2 regions of the Pseudomonas sp. 2024-210 genome follow, and region 2 is predicted to be linked to the other one. Evidence: predicted binding sites of a transcription regulator. Region 2 holds the regulator's gene; the other holds the start of a gene.
The links. The regulator sigma-54, encoded in region 2, starts transcription at its own class of promoters, with help from an activator protein. The targets are predictions, from matches to a motif close to ANTGGCATNNANNTTGCTNT.
Positions count from the first base shown of each region.

Region 1: a site for sigma-54 is predicted at 5,381-5,400, ahead of glnA (glutamate--ammonia ligase). Genes of this name have one in related genera too.

Region 1 covers NZ_JBJGEJ010000002.1:132,437-140,584, reverse strand. Annotated here, with positions in the region: gene ACI7MX_RS03320 (glycogen/starch/alpha-glucan phosphorylase) at 1-848, opposite strand, end outside; gene ACI7MX_RS03315 (YkgJ family cysteine cluster protein) at 1,120-1,554, shown strand; gene typA (translational GTPase TypA) at 1,761-3,581, opposite strand; gene thiI (tRNA uracil 4-sulfurtransferase ThiI) at 3,721-5,175, opposite strand; gene glnA (glutamate--ammonia ligase) at 5,498-6,904, shown strand; gene glnL (nitrogen regulation protein NR(II)) at 7,233-8,148, shown strand, end outside.
Region 2 covers NZ_JBJGEJ010000001.1:423,124-431,271, forward strand. Annotated here, with positions in the region: gene mlaE (lipid asymmetry maintenance ABC transporter permease subunit MlaE) at 1-649, opposite strand, end outside; gene ACI7MX_RS01965 (ATP-binding cassette domain-containing protein) at 649-1,458, opposite strand; gene ACI7MX_RS01970 (KpsF/GutQ family sugar-phosphate isomerase) at 1,753-2,727, shown strand; gene ACI7MX_RS01975 (HAD family hydrolase) at 2,727-3,251, shown strand; gene lptC (LPS export ABC transporter periplasmic protein LptC) at 3,260-3,832, shown strand; gene lptA (lipopolysaccharide transport periplasmic protein LptA) at 3,819-4,364, shown strand; gene lptB (LPS export ABC transporter ATP-binding protein) at 4,364-5,089, shown strand; gene ACI7MX_RS01995 (RNA polymerase factor sigma-54) at 5,328-6,821, shown strand; gene hpf (ribosome hibernation-promoting factor, HPF/YfiA family) at 6,898-7,212, shown strand; gene ptsN (PTS IIA-like nitrogen regulatory protein PtsN) at 7,225-7,689, shown strand; gene rapZ (RNase adapter RapZ) at 7,692-8,148, shown strand, end outside.

The DNA of each region.
Region 1 (8,148 bases), on a different contig from region 2:
TCTTGGCCCGCCTCATTGCTGTCTGCGGGGTACAACACGCGGGAGATGCTCTCTGCGCGCACCACTTCAGCCACCGCGCCCAAATGGTCGCCAGCATTGAAACGCCCCAGGTTCAGATCGTGCAGCGCCCTCGCCCGCCACAGGCGCAAGGTGTTAACGCTGGCCCCACGCCAGCCTACAACCGGGGTGTCGTAGGCGATGGCGCGCACGGTTTCACCGGGCCACCATATTTGCCGCAACTGGCCTTGTTCATCTTCTTTGGACTCCACCGAGCCGCCAAAGCCGATGGAGTACAGCACTTCGGCGCGTTCGAATTCCCAGGGGTTACCAAAGTCGAGCCAGTTTTCGGTTTGCTCCTGTTGCCAGCCATCGACAATGCTTTGGCGAAACAAGCCGTGCTCATAACGAATGCCATACCCGTGAGCGGCGACGCCCAGGGTCGACATACTTTCCATAAAGCAGGCAGCCAGACGCCCGAGGCCGCCGTTGCCCAGCGCCGCATCCGGCTCTAGCAGGCGAATGCGCTCCAGATCAACCCCCAGCTCGCTCATGGCCTCACGCGCCACCTCCAGCAGGCCGAGGTTGCTCAGGCTGTCGTACAGCAAGCGACCGATCAAGAACTCCAGCGACAGGTAATACACGCGCTTCTGGTCTTTGCGATAAATCTGCCGGGTGTTGTCCATCCAGTGCTCGACCATATGGTCGCGCGCGGCCAGTGCGACGGCTTCAAACCAGTCGTGGTCAAACGCGTGCTCTGGATCTTTACCCACCGCGTAGGTCAATTTGGTGATCACAGCGTTACGAAATGCCGCGACCTGGTCTTCACTAACAAGCGGTTCCTGGGGCATCGATACAACCTCAATCGAGATGGAGCGATTTGAAGAACGGGTAGGACTCAGCCTAGACGGTTCGACAAGAACCAAGGGCTTTGATTCGGGCTTTTTTGACGGGTTTCATAAAAATCATCCGACGCGCGCGTTGATGCCCCAAAACCATGCACACACCCGGTGCACAGCGTTAAAACATGGCTGTGTGCAAAAAACCGGCAAATGGTTGCTCACTCTTTCGCCAACCCCGGTATGATCGCGCGCCCTGATGCACGCTGGAATATTAAGTCCGATGAAGTCCAACCTGATCGCCGCCGCGGAAATCGACCGTCTCGATACCTGGGCCAAATACTCTGCGCCCATGTGCGGTTCCTGCATTTCCAGCTGCTGCACGCTGCCGGTCGAGGTCAAGATCAAAGACCTGATCCGCATTGGCCTGGTCGATGAATTCGAGCTCGGCGACCCGCCGAAGAACATCGCCAAGCGCTTGCAGAAAGACGGCATCGTTGAGCGATTCAATCAGAAGTCAGGGATTTTCACCCTGCAGCGCATGAGCAATAACGATTGCCTGTATCTGGATCGTAAATCGCGCATGTGCACCATTTATGAAAAGCGCCCGGATACGTGCCGCAATCACCCGCGCATTGGCCCGCGCCCCGGGTATTGCGCGTATATCCCCAAAGCCGTTGAGCGCAAGAACAGCAGCGTCAAGCTGATGGATTTTTAAGCGCAAAAGCGCCCTCACCCTAGCCCTCTCCCGGAGGGAGAGGGGAATGATCGGTGGTGTTGCCTAGCTCTGTTTTTGCTTTTAGTCCCCTCTCCCTCTGGGAGAGGGCTAGGGTGAGGGGCCGTTGAATACACAAATCACGGCCACAAAAAAACGCCCCCGACCGCAAGGCCGGGGGCGTTTTTTATTGCCGCTAACTAATTAACTTAGTTTTTGGCTTTTTTAGCAGCGCGGGTACGCTCGCCTTCGTCCAGGATCTTCTTACGAAGACGGATGGACTTAGGCGTTACTTCGCACAGCTCGTCGTCCTGGATGAATTCCAGAGCCTGTTCCAGAGTGAAGCGAACAGGTGGAACCAGAGCGATGGTTTCGTCTTTACCCGAAGCACGCATGTTGTCGAGCTTCTTGCCCTTGGTAGGGTTAACGCCCATGTCGGTGTCACGGCTGTTCAGACCAACGATCTGACCGTTGTAGATCTCTTGACCGTGCTCAACGAACAGCTTGCCACGCGCCTGCAGAGTTTCCAGGGAGTAGGTCAGCGCCTTGCCAGTCTCAACCGATACCAGAACACCGTTCTGACGGCCGGACATGTGGCCCGACTTCATGGTGTCGTAGCGATCGAAGATCGAGGTCAGGATGCCAGCACCGTTGGTCAGGGTCAGGAACTGGTTACGGAAACCGATCAGACCACGAGCAGGGATGTTGTATTCCAGACGAACACGGCCTTTGCCATCCGGCACCATGTTGGTCAGGTCGCCTTTACGCAGGCCCATCTCTTCCATCACCTTGCCCTGAGTTTCTTCAGGGGTGTCGATGGTTACGTTTTCAAACGGTTCCTGCTTAACACCGTCTACAACGCGGATGATCACTTCTGGACGACCAACGCCCATTTCGAAGCCTTCGCGACGCATGGTTTCGATCAATACGGACAAGTGCAGCTCGCCACGACCGGAAACCTTGAACTTGTCAGCGGTGTCGCCTTCTTCAACGCGCAGTGCAACGTTGTACAGCAGCTCTTTGTCCAGACGTTCCTTGATGTTACGGGAAGTCACGAACTTGCCTTCTTTACCGCAGAAAGGCGAGTCGTTTACCTGGAAGGTCATGGAAACGGTTGGCTCGTCAACGGTCAACGGCTTCATCGCTTCAACGTTCATCGGATCACACAGGGTGTCGGAGATGAACAGCGAATCCATACCGCTGATGCAAACGATGTCGCCTGCCGAAGCTTCTTCAACGTCTACACGGTGCAGACCGTGGTGACCCATCAGCTTCAGGATACGACCGTTGCGGCGCTTGCCGTCAGCGTCGATGGCAACTACCGGGGTGTTCGGCTTGACGCGACCACGAGCGATACGGCCAACACCGATAATGCCCAGGAAGCTGTTGTAGTCCAGTGCCGAGATTTGCATCTGGAACGGGCCGTCACGGTCAACTTTTGGCGCCGGTACGTTGTCGACGATCGACTGGTACAGCGGGGTCATGTCTTCAGCCATGTCGGTGTGCTCAAGACCAGCAATACCGTTCAGGGCAGAGGCGTAAACCACTTTGAAGTCCAGCTGTTCTTCGGTAGCACCCAGGTTGTCGAACAGGTCGAAGATTTGATCCAGAACCCAGTCCGGACGCGCGCCTGGACGGTCAACCTTGTTGATTACCACGATTGGACGCAGGCCAGCTTCGAACGCCTTCTTGGTCACGAAACGGGTTTGCGGCATAGGGCCGTCTTGAGCGTCAACCAGCAGCAGAACGGAGTCAACCATCGACATTACACGTTCAACTTCACCGCCGAAGTCGGCGTGGCCCGGGGTGTCCACGATGTTGATGTGGTAGCCGTTCCAGTTGATAGCGGTGTTCTTGGCAAGAATGGTAATGCCGCGCTCTTTTTCCTGGTCGTTGGAGTCCATCACGCGCTCGTCGTTGAGCTCGTTGCGCTCCAGAGTGCCGGATTGACGCAAGAGTTTGTCTACCAGGGTGGTTTTACCGTGGTCAACGTGAGCAATGATGGCGATGTTACGTAGATTTTCGATCACTTGTGTATCTCGATCAGAGGATTCGGTGTGCTGACAGGTCGTGGCAGCGATTAACAGTAGAGTCCGGCAAAGCCGTTACAGCTTGACGGCGGCGTCGGGGGGCCGGTGACGCAGGCCACAGGCATACAGCCCCGGGCTCTTAGCTCGGTCGATAAACGCGCACATTGGCATGTCCCTCACTGAGCAAATGGTGAGCATGCAGGCGACTCATCACGCCTTTGTCGCAATACAACAGGTACTGACGGGTGTCATCCAGTTCCTTGAAGCGGCTGTTCAAAGCATAGAACGGCAACGCTTGTACTTCGATGCCAGCCAGTTCCAGCGGTCGATCTTCCTGATCATCCGGGTGACGGATGTCGATCACGATTTGGCCCGCCAGCACTTCGCTGACTTCTTCGACTTGCAAGTCCTGGCCCAATTCATCGATTACACGATCAATCGGCACCAGTTTAGCCCGCTCAAGCGCACGCTCAAGCACGGCCATATCAAACTGTTGTTCTTCATACTCCACGCGGTTGCGCTTGGCGTGGGTCTTGGGGTTGACCGAAATCACCCCGCAATATTCAGGCATGTGCTTGGCAAAATCGGCCGTGCCGATGGCTTCTGCCTGATCAATGATGTCTTGCTTGTGGCTGACGATCAGCGGACGCAACACCAGCTTGTCAGTCGCCGAGTCAATCAGCGACAAGTTGGGCAGCGTCTGGCTCGACACCTGCGAAATCGCTTCACCGGTCACCAGCACTTCGATTTCCAGGCGTTCAGCGATACGGGTAGCAGCGCGCAACATCATACGCTTCAAAATGACGCCCATATGACTGTTATCGACTTTGCCGAGAATTTCGCCCAATACTTCTTCGAACGGAACGCTGACAAACAGTACGCGCTGGGAGCTGCCGTACTTCTTCCATATATAGTGCGCGACTTCCATCACGCCCAGCTCGTGGGCACGCCCGCCGAGGTTGAAGAAGCAGAAGTGGCTCATCAGCCCGCGGCGCATGACCTGGTAAGCCGCCACGGTAGAATCGAACCCGCCGGACATCAAAACCAGCGTCTGATCCAGCGAGCCCAGCGGGAAGCCGCCAATGCTGTCGTGCTGGCTGTGAATCACAAACAACCGTTGGTCGCGAATTTCGAAGCGGACTTCGATTTCCGGCTTTTTCAGGTCAATTCCGGCCGCACCGCATTCACGTCGCAGCTTGCTGCCGACGTATTTTTCGATTTCCATCGAGGTAAACGGATGCTTGCCGGCACGCTTGCAGCGCACTGAAAAAATCTTGCCCGCCAACGCGTCGCCGAAGTGCACTTTGCACTTTTCAACGACGTCGTCGAAGTCACCCAACGGGTACTCGTCCACTTGCAGAAAATGCGCGATGCCCGGCATGCAGCTCAGGCGCTCAGTCATCTCCTTCAAGGCTTTGGGGTCGGTTACGCGTGTTTGCAGTTCGATGTTGTCCCACACACCTGTCACCACCACGGCCGGGTCCAGATCGCGGAGCACAGCACGGATGTTTTTGGCCAATTGACGGACGAAACGCATCCGAACCGGACGGCTCTTGATAGTGATTTCGGGGAAGACTTTAACGATTAGTTTCATGAAAACAGCGCGCGAGCAGCCTACCAAAAAAGGGGGGCGCGGATTATAGCGGAAATTGCTCAAGGTTTAACCAGTTATCGTACAAACGGTTTTGGTCGCACCAAAACAGCGCATTTATAGCCTTAATCGCTTCATTTAAGTGCGATTCAGGGTGCTAATCGGTAGTCTACGTCGCTACCTGCCTGAGATTGGGGCAAGTCGGGGCACTGGCATGCAATTTGCTCCCTTGTGAGGCAGGTTGCCTTGGCAGAGTATTCGCGCCGGCATCAACCACTTATTAAGGGCTAATCCACCACCAGCCCTAAGCCACCCGGAGGACACTATGTCGAAGTCGGTTCAACTCATCAAAGATCATGACGTCAAGTGGATTGATCTGCGCTTCACTGACACCAAAGGCACTCAGCACCACGTGACCATGCCGGCCCGTGATGCGCTGGATGAAAACTTCTTCACCGACGGCAAAATGTTCGACGGCTCCTCCATTGCTGGCTGGAAAGGCATCGAAGCGTCCGACATGATCCTGCTGCCAGACGACAGCACGGCAGTTCTGGACCCGTTCACCGAACAGCCTACGCTGATCCTGGTGTGCGACATCATCGAACCTTCGACCATGCAAGGCTATGACCGCGATCCACGCGCCATCGCTAACCGTGCCGAGGAATACCTGAAGTCCACCGGTATCGGTGACACCGTGTTCGTCGGTCCAGAGCCTGAGTTCTTCATCTTCGACGAAGTGAAATTCAAGTCCGACATTTCCGGCTCCATGTTCAAGATCTACTCCGAACAGGGTTCGTGGATGTCCGATCAGGACGTGGAAGGCGGCAACCGCGGCCACCGTCCTGGCATCAAAGGTGGCTACTTCCCGGTTCCGCCATTCGACCATGACCACGAAATCCGTACCTCCATGTGCAACGCCATGGAAGAAATGGGTCTGGTTATCGAAGTTCACCACCACGAAGTGGCCACTGCTGGTCAGAACGAAATCGGCGTTCAGTTCAACACGCTGGTGAAAAAGGCTGACGAAGTTCAGACCCTGAAGTACTGCGTGCACAACGTAGCAGACGCCTACGGCCGTACCGCTACCTTCATGCCTAAGCCTCTGTACGGCGATAACGGCTCGGGCATGCACGTTCACATGTCCATCTCCAAAGATGGCAAGAACACCTTCGCTGGCGAAGGCTATGCAGGTCTGTCCGACACCGCTCTGTACTTCATCGGCGGCATCATCAAGCACGGCAAGGCACTGAACGGCTTCACCAACCCGGCTACCAACTCTTACAAGCGTCTGGTACCAGGTTTCGAAGCACCGGTCATGCTGGCCTACTCGGCGCGTAACCGCTCCGCGTCGATCCGTATTCCTTACGTGTCCAGCCCTAAAGCTCGCCGTATCGAAGCACGCTTCCCGGACCCGGCTGCTAACCCGTACCTGTGCTTCGCGGCACTGATGATGGCTGGCCTGGACGGCATCCAGAACAAGATCCACCCTGGCGATGCTGCTGACAAAAACTTGTACGACCTGCCGCCTGAAGAGGCCAAAGAGATCCCGCAAGTGTGTGGCAGCCTGAAAGAAGCGCTGGAAGAACTGGACAAGGGCCGTGCGTTCCTGACCAAAGGCGGCGTATTCAGCGACGACTTCATCGACGCTTACATCGCCCTGAAAAGCGAAGAAGAAATCAAAGTACGCACCTTCGTACACCCACTGGAATACGAGCTGTACTACAGCTGCTAATCCAGACACGCCGGGTTAACCCGGCGTGAATTAAAAAAACCTCCTTCGGGAGGTTTTTTTTTGGCGCGCAATTGCGCACGCGTCTGAATGTTTAAGACAACCTGAACCAATTGCTTGACTTGCACTATATTGGTGCATCAATAGCTGAACGATTCGATTTGCAGCCCACATTGGGTCAAAGATGCGCCAGCGAGCAGGCTTTACGCCACCTTTATGGGCTCCAAGTCCTCATTTCAGGCGATTAGCGCTTCTTTTAAGAGCCTTGGTTTGGTTTTTGCATTTTCTTTGTCTCAGCGTGTAACCCGCGCAAGTAATCCGGGATTGGCCCATGACCATCAGTGATGCCCTGCACCGACTGTTACTCGACAATCTGACGACTGCCACGCTATTGCTCAATGACGCTTTACGCCTTGAGTACATGAATCCGGCAGCCGAGATGCTGCTGGCTATTAGCGGGCAGCGCAGTCATGGACAATTCATCAGCGAATTGTTCACTGAGTCCACCGAAGCGCTGCACTCGCTGCGTCAAGCGGTCGAACACGCCCATCCGTTTACCAAGCGTGAAGCCATGCTGACGTCGCTCACCGGGCAGACGCTGACCGTGGATTACGCCGTCACCCCGATCTTGAGCAACAGCGGCACCATGCTGCTGCTTGAAGTTCACCCGCGAGACCGCCTGCTGCGCATCACCAAAGAAGAAGCGCAGCTGTCCAAACAAGAAACCAGCAAGATGCTGGTTCGCGGGCTGGCCCATGAAATCAAAAACCCCTTGGGCGGCATTCGTGGCGCGGCGCAATTACTGGCCCGTCAGTTGCCCGACGAAAACCTGCGCGACTACACCAACGTGATCATTGAAGAAGCCGACCGCCTGCGCAATCTGGTTGATCGTATGCTCGGCTCGAACAAATTGCCCTCGCTGTCCATGACCAATGTTCACGAAGTGCTGGAGCGGGTGTGCAATCTGGTTGAAGCGGAAACGCAGGGCAGCATTACGCTGGTGCGCGACTACGACCCAAGCCTCCCTGACCTGCTCATCGACCGCGAGCAAATGATTCAAGCGGTCCTTAATATTGTGCGCAATGCCATGCAGGCCATCGGCAGCCAGAACGAACTGCGACTGGGTCGGATCACCTTGCGCACTCGCGCCATGCGCCAGTTCACCATTGGCCATATTCGCCATCGTCTGGTGACAAAAATAGAAATTATCGACAACGGGCCGGGCATTCCGGCCGAGTTGCAGGACA
Region 2 (8,148 bases):
CCACAAAAGCAAACACGATGCTTTTAATGATCCCGTTAAGTACATCACCACTGAAGGTCACGCTGTTTTGCATGTTTGCCCAGTACGAGCCGTCATAAACGCCCAACCAGTCGACCGCCACCCACGAACCGCCCCAGATCCCGACCACGCTGAAAATCATCGCCAGCAGCGGAAGGGAAATAAAACCGGCCCACAAGCGAGGCGCAATGATGTACTTGAGCGGGTCCACACCGATCATTTCAAGGCTGGACAGTTGCTCACTGGATTTCATGTTGCCGATTTCAGCGGTCAGGGCTGAGCCCGCCCGCCCGGCAAACAACAGCGCAGTCACCACGGGTCCCAGTTCACGTAACAAAGTCAGGGCAACCATCTGCCCGACAGCCTGTTCGGAACCATAGCTGGACAAAATGCTGAAGCCTTGCAAGGCCAGCACCATGCCGATAAACACCCCGGACACGACGATAATGACCAGCGACATGACGCCAACAGAATGCAGTTGCTTGAGCAATAGCCCAAACATGCCGCCGATGCCACCACGTCCCAGCAAGGCGTGAAAAAGGAATATCACCGAGCGCCCCAAGACCGAGACCATATCGATCCCGGCCCGGCCAAATAACGCGATGCGGTCCATTATTGAATGCTTGCGCATCAGCGCTTCCCCAGTAAATCGGTTCGGTAGTCCGACGCCGGAAAGTGAAACGGAACAGGACCGTCCGGGTCGCCGTTCATAAATTGACGAATACGCGGGTTATCGGCATTCATCAGTTCTTCTGGCGTACCCTGCCCCAGTACCTGACCATCACCCACTACATAGAGATAGTCAGCAATACTCGCGGTTTCAGCCAGATCGTGCGAAACAACAATACTGGTGATACCCAGCGCATCATTGAGCAAGCGTATCAGACGAACCAGAACCCCCATTGCAATGGGGTCTTGCCCGACAAACGGCTCGTCATACATCAGGATTTGCGGGTCAAGGGCAATAGCCCGTGCCAGAGCAACCCGACGCTTCATGCCGCCTGACAGCTCGTCGGGCATCAGATTGATTGCCCCGCGCAGCCCCACGGCCTGCAACTTGAGCAGCACGATGTCGCGAATCATTTCTTCAGGCAAATGGGTATGAACACGCAGCGGAAAGGCTACGTTTTCAAAGACGTCCAGATCGGTAAACAGCGCACCACTCTGAAACAAAACGCCCATGTGCTTGCGCGCATCAAACAGATCACTGCGCGACAGCGTCGGCAGATTCTGACCGTTGACCCACACTTCGCCGCTGCTGGGACGCAGTTGCATCCCCATCAAACGCAAAAGGGTAGTCTTGCCACAGCCCGAAGGCCCCATGATTCCCGTGACTTTGCCACGCGGGATCAAAATATCGACATTATTGAAGATGCTGCGCGTGCCGCGCTTGAAGGACACTCCCTTCAGCTCGACCGCGTAGGCGTTATCAGCGCTCATCTAAACTCCTTGCGATGCAGCCTCTGCCTCTCACTCGGACACCCGGCCTCTTAAGTAAAAAGAAGCGTGCTCCCTGAGCGGGCCGAACTGGCGGCGAACTATACCACTGCTCTTACTGACCGCCCAAGGCCGAAGGAGTGCCGTGTAAGCATCCAGACAGCGAAATTAATCCTGTTGAGCAGCAACCTCTGACCTCTTTACGAGCGCAGACTACAAACTACGACGATCGCACGTGAGTGATCAGCACATAACCGCTATAATCTTTGCCTTTTCTCAGGCTACCCGACTTCAAACATGAGCCAATCCAGCGACCTGATTCAATCTGCCCAACGCACCATCCGCCTCGAGCTGGAAGCTGTAGAAGGCTTGCTGACCCACATCGACGCTGATTTCGTAAGCGCTTGCGAGATGATTCTTGCAAGTAAAGGCCGTGTAGTTGTAGTCGGCATGGGCAAGTCCGGGCACATCGGCAACAAAATTGCCGCGACCCTGGCCAGTACCGGCACCACGGCTTTCTTCGTCCATCCGGCTGAAGCCAGTCATGGCGACATGGGCATGATTACCCATGACGACATTATCCTCGCACTGTCCAATTCCGGGTCGACCGCTGAAATCGTCACCCTGCTGCCCCTGATCAAGCGCCTGGGCATCAAGTTGATCAGCATGACCGGCAACCCCGAGTCGCCATTGGCCAAAGCCGCCGATGTCAGCCTGGACGCTCGCGTGGCACAGGAGGCTTGCCCACTCAATCTGGCGCCCACCTCCTCGACCACAGCGGCATTGGTACTGGGCGACGCATTGGCCATTGCATTGCTTGAAGCACGCGGTTTCACCGCCGAAGACTTTGCGTTTTCACATCCCGGCGGCGCTTTGGGTCGACGCTTGCTGCTGAAAGTCGAAAACGTTATGCACTCGGGTGATGAATTGCCGCACGTGGTACGCGGCACCTTGCTCAAAGATGCGTTGATGGAAATGACCCATAAAGGCCTCGGCATGACCGTGGTAATAGAAGAAGATGGCCGCCTGGCCGGAATCTTCACCGACGGCGACTTGCGTCGCACGCTGGATCGCGAAATCGATATACGCAATGCCATCATCGACACGGTCATGACCCCACATGGCAAAACAGCACGAGCCGACATGCTCGCCGCTGAAGCCCTGAAGATCATGGAAGACCATAAAATCAGCGCACTGGTAGTTGTTGACAAGGAAGATCGCCCGGTAGGCGCCTTGAACATGCACGACTTGCTGCGCGCAGGAGTGATGTAATGCCTCAGGAACTGCTTAAACGCGGCAAAGATATCAAGCTTGCCATTTTCGACGTCGACGGTGTGCTGACCGATGGGCGGCTGTATTTCCTTGAAGACGGCAGCGAATTCAAGTCTTTCAGCACCCTTGATGGCCAGGGCATTAAAATGCTGATGGCGGCGGGCGTACAAACAGCAATCATCAGCGGCCGCAAGACACCTGCGGTTGAGCGTCGTGCGCAAAACCTGGGCATTCCTCATCTGTATCAGGGCCGTGAAGACAAATTAGTGGTTTTGGACGAGCTTCTCGGCCAACTCAACCTAAGCTATGAACAGGTTGCTTATTTGGGCGATGACCTCCCCGACTTGCCGGTTATCCGCCGCGTAGGCTTGGGCATGGCGGTCGCCAATGCGGCCAGTTTTGTTCGTCAGCACGCCCATGGTGTCACTCAGGCGCGAGGCGGCGAAGGTGCAGCACGTGAATTTTGCGAGCTGATTCTGCGTGCCCAAGGCCGCCTTGATGCTGCCCTCGCCGCCTACCTATAGAGCTTTATATGCTGAGCAAAAAGATTCGCAACATTCTGCTATTCACAGTCATTGCTGCACTGTTTGCAGCCGTGGGCTACTGGAATATCAGCCCGGAGCGCTTTCTCGACAGTCCACCCGTGGCTGTGGATGACGGCGCCATTGACTACTACGCCCTGAACACGCGCAGCCTTCAATATTTACCGGACGGTAAGTTGCAGTACGAAATGACAGCCGACAAAGTTGAACACTTGAAGGCGTCCGAAGTCACCTTGCTGACCACGCCCGACCTGCAAATGTATCGCGGCACAGCTTATCCGTGGCACGTGCAAAGCGAGCGCGGCGAAGTAAACCCAGACGGTACTGAAGTTGAGCTGATCGACTCGGTACGTGTGGCACGCACAGACGAAAAAGATCGCACTACGATTATTACCAGCACCCGCATGACTGTTTTCCCACAGAAGCAATATGCGCAGACCGACCGAGACGTTAGAATCGACGGCGCTGGCGGTGTAACGACTGGCAAGGGAATGAAAGCATATTTGAAAGACGGCAGGATGGACCTGCTGTCCAACGTAAGAGGACAGTATGAGTCTCGTTAAAACCCTCCCATTATTGCTCAGCCTGAGCGCAGCACTGGGAAGCGCGAGCGCCTGGGCTCTGCCGAACGACAATGAACAGCCTATTCGCATCCAGGCTAATGAAGCGCAGCTGGATGACAAAAAAGGGGTCGCTACCTACAAGGGCGACGTCATCATCACCCAAGGCTCGATGAAGATTACCGGCAACACGGTAACCATCACTCGCAACGCTGCGGGCGAAATTGACGTTGTGACTTCGGTGGGCAACCTGGCTTATTTCGAGCAATTGCAAAAAGCCACTGACCCCAAGCCCGTACAGGCTTACGCCGTAACGATTCAATACCATGCGCCTCAAAACCGCATCGTACTGATCGACAAGGCCAAGGTTATCAATGACGGCAACACCACCGAAGGCGAGAAAATCGTCTACGACACCGTCAAGCAAGTGGCTAACGCTGGCCGTGCCAATGGCACCAATGTCACCACACCGCGACCACGCATCGATATGGTGATCCAGCCGAAGAAGAAAACCGACCAGCAGAAGGCCCAGTAATGGCTACTCTGAAAGCCCAGCATTTGGCTAAAAGCTATAAAAGTCGCCAAGTGGTACGCGATGTCAGCTTGTCGATCGACAGCGGGCAAATCGTAGGCTTGCTTGGGCCTAACGGCGCAGGCAAGACCACGTGCTTTTATATGATTGTCGGCCTGGTACAGGCCGATCAGGGCCGTGTGCTGATCGATGATCTGGATGTCAGCCACCAACCCATGCACGGCCGCGCACGGGCTGGTATCGGTTATTTGCCTCAGGAAGCGTCAATCTTTCGCAAGCTGTCGGTTGCCGATAACATCATGGCGATTCTCGAAACGCGCAAGGAGCTCGACAAAGCCGGTCGTCGCAAAGAGCTGGAAAGCCTGCTGCAGGAATTCCATATCACTCACATTCGCGACAGCCTGGGCATGAGTTTGTCCGGTGGCGAGCGACGCCGGGTTGAAATTGCCCGCGCTCTGGCTACTGCGCCCAAGTTCATCCTGCTCGACGAACCTTTTGCCGGCGTTGACCCTATTTCCGTGGGTGATATCAAACAGATCATTCACCACCTCAAAGCCAAAGGCATTGGGGTGTTGATCACGGATCACAACGTGCGTGAAACCCTCGATATCTGCGAAACAGCCTACATCGTCAACGACGGTCAACTGATCGCAGAAGGCGACGCTGAAACCATTTTGGCCAACAAACTGGTCCGCGAAGTGTATCTGGGGCATGAGTTCCGCTTGTAAACCCTCAAGTGAGTGCCTCTTTTAGCGATAAACCTTGAACTTCACTATGACGATCAAGGTTTTTTCGCATTTGGGGACCCGCTAGCATGGCGCTTCTGAAAACAACTCAAACTAATTGGAAACGCCCCTAGTCAAACGCACCGGGTTCAGGCATATAATTTGCTTATGTTTGGCGCTCACGCGCCTTGGTAGTGGATGGCGCCATGCGCGCCGGCGAATAAGGTCTTAAGCCCCAGCCATGAAACCATCGCTAGTCCTCAGAATGGGCCAGCAGCTGACGATGACACCCCAGCTGCAACAGGCCATCCGTCTGCTCCAATTGTCTACCCTGGATCTGCAACAGGAAATCCAGGAGGCTCTGGAATCCAATCCAATGCTCGAGCGCCAGGAAGAAGGCGACGACTTCGACAATTCGGACCCTCTGGCCGATAACATCGAGCAAAAGCCCAATAACGATATTCAGGAACCTTCCTATCAGGAATCCACACCCACGGTGGACAACCTGGAAGAAGGCGAATGGAATGAACGCATTCCAAACGAACTGCCTGTCGACACCGCCTGGGAAGACGTCTACCAAACCAGCGCGAGCAGCCTGCCAAGCAACGATGATGACGAGTGGGACTTCACCACCCGCACATCGGCCGGCGAAAGCCTGCAAAGCCACCTGCTGTGGCAATTGAATCTGGCCCCTATGTCAGACACTGACCGGCTGATCGGCGTAACGCTGATTGACTGCATCAACAATCAGGGGTATCTCGACGAGTCACTGGACGAAATCCTTGAGGCATTCGACCCGGAACTCGACATTGAACTCGACGAGATCGAAGCCGTTCTGCACCGCATTCAGCAATTCGAACCGGCCGGTATTGGCGCACGCAACCTCAGCGAGTGTTTGCTTCTTCAATTGCGCCAACTGCCGTCCAAAACGCTCTGGCTCAATGAAGCCAAGCGCTTGGTGACTGACTACATCGACCTTCTGGGCGCCCGCGATTACAGTCAGCTTATGCGCCGCATGAAGCTCAAGGAAGATGAGCTGCGCCAAGTCATTGAACTGATACAAAGCCTCAACCCGCGCCCTGGCTCGCAGATCGAGTCCAGCGAAGCCGAATACGTGGTGCCGGACGTGATTGTGCGCAAAGACAATGAGCGCTGGCTGGTCGAGCTCAATCAGGAGTCCATGCCGCGCTTGCGGGTAAACCCTCAATACGCGGGGTTTGTGCGCCGCGCGGATACCAGCGCCGACAACACCTTCATGCGCAATCAGTTGCAAGAAGCCCGCTGGTTTATCAAAAGCCTGCAAAGTCGCAATGAAACGCTGATGAAAGTGGCGACGCAAATCGTCGAGCACCAGCGCGGCTTTCTGGAATATGGCGATGAAGCCATGAAGCCTTTGGTGCTGCATGACATTGCCGAAGCGGTAGGCATGCACGAGTCGACCATTTCCCGGGTGACTACGCAAAAGTTCATGCACACGCCCCGCGGCATTTATGAGTTGAAGTACTTTTTTTCGAGCCACGTCAGCACTTCTGAAGGGGGCGAATGTTCGTCCACAGCGATCCGCGCCATCATTAAAAAACTGGTGGCGGCTGAAAATCAGAAAAAGCCGTTGAGTGACAGCAAGATCGCTGGTTTACTGGAGGCACAAGGTATTCAAGTGGCCCGTCGCACCGTCGCGAAGTACCGCGAATCCCTCGGGATAGCGCCTTCCAGCGAGCGCAAGAGATTGATGTAAGCCACGGGCCACCGCGTTTCAGTGGCAGGCTGTTCGGCCTGCCACTCTAGGCAATGGCAACCGAAGGAGAAACTGCATGCAAATCAACATCAGTGGACAGCATCTGGAAGTCACCGACGCGTTACGTGCTTACATAGGCGAAAAATTCAAACGACTGGAGAACCATTTCGACAAGATCACCAATGCCCAGGTCATCATGAAAGTCGAAAAACTTCAGCAGAAGATTGAAGCCACCCTGCACATACCCAAGGGTCCAAAGGAAGTCGTTGCGAACGCAGAGCATAATGATATGTATGCTGCCATCGACCTGCTCGCTGACAAGCTCGATCGCCAACTGAAAAAACATAAGGAAAAGTCCCAAAGCCTGCTTCAGGGCGCAACGGGGCGTTAATACTCCATACCCATGATTCGACTTGAAAATATCCTGACCCCCGGCCGCTCCCTTGTGAATGTGCCGGGCGGCAGTAAAAAGCGCGTTCTCGAACAAACTGCCAAGCTGATTCACGATCAGGTGCCTGATCTGGCCATGCAGGACGTTTACGAGAGTTTGCTTGCCCGTGAAAAACTGGGTTCCACCGGTTTTGGTAACGGCATCGCCATACCTCATTGCCGCCTCAAGGGTTGCGAGTCGCCTGTCAGCGCCTTGTTGCACCTCGATGCGCCCATAGATTTCGACGCCATTGATGGCGCGCCGGTCGACCTGCTATTCGTTTTGCTCGTGCCTGAAGCGGCCACCGATGCTCATCTGGAACTGCTTAGGCAGATCGCCAGCATGCTCGACCGCAAAGACGTGCGCGACAAACTGCGCGCAGCCAGCAGCAACGAAGCGCTGTATCAGGTTGTTCTGGACGTACAGAACGGTCATTAATCATGCGCTTAGTCATCGTTAGCGGACGCTCCGGCTCCGGAAAAAGCACTGCACTGGCTGTCCTCGAAGACAACGGTTTCTATTGCATCGACAATCTGCCAGCCGGACTGCTACCGGAACTGGCAGAGCGGGCGCTGATTCACACGGAATTGGCACAGCCGTTGGTTGCCGTGTCCATTGACGCACGCAATTTGCCCAGCCATTTATCGCGTTTTCCGCAACTGCTTGAAGAAGTGCGCAACCGGCACATACAGTGCGATGTGCTGTTTCTCGATGCCGACGAAGAAACCTTGCTCAAACGCTTCTCGGAAACACGCAGGCGTCACCCACTGAGCAGCGCCAGCCGCTCGCTGGCCGAGGCCATACGTGACGAGAACCTCTTGCTCGGGCCGATTGCCGACCTGGCTGACCTGACGATCAATACCACCAACCTGAACCTCTATCAGCTGCGCGATACCA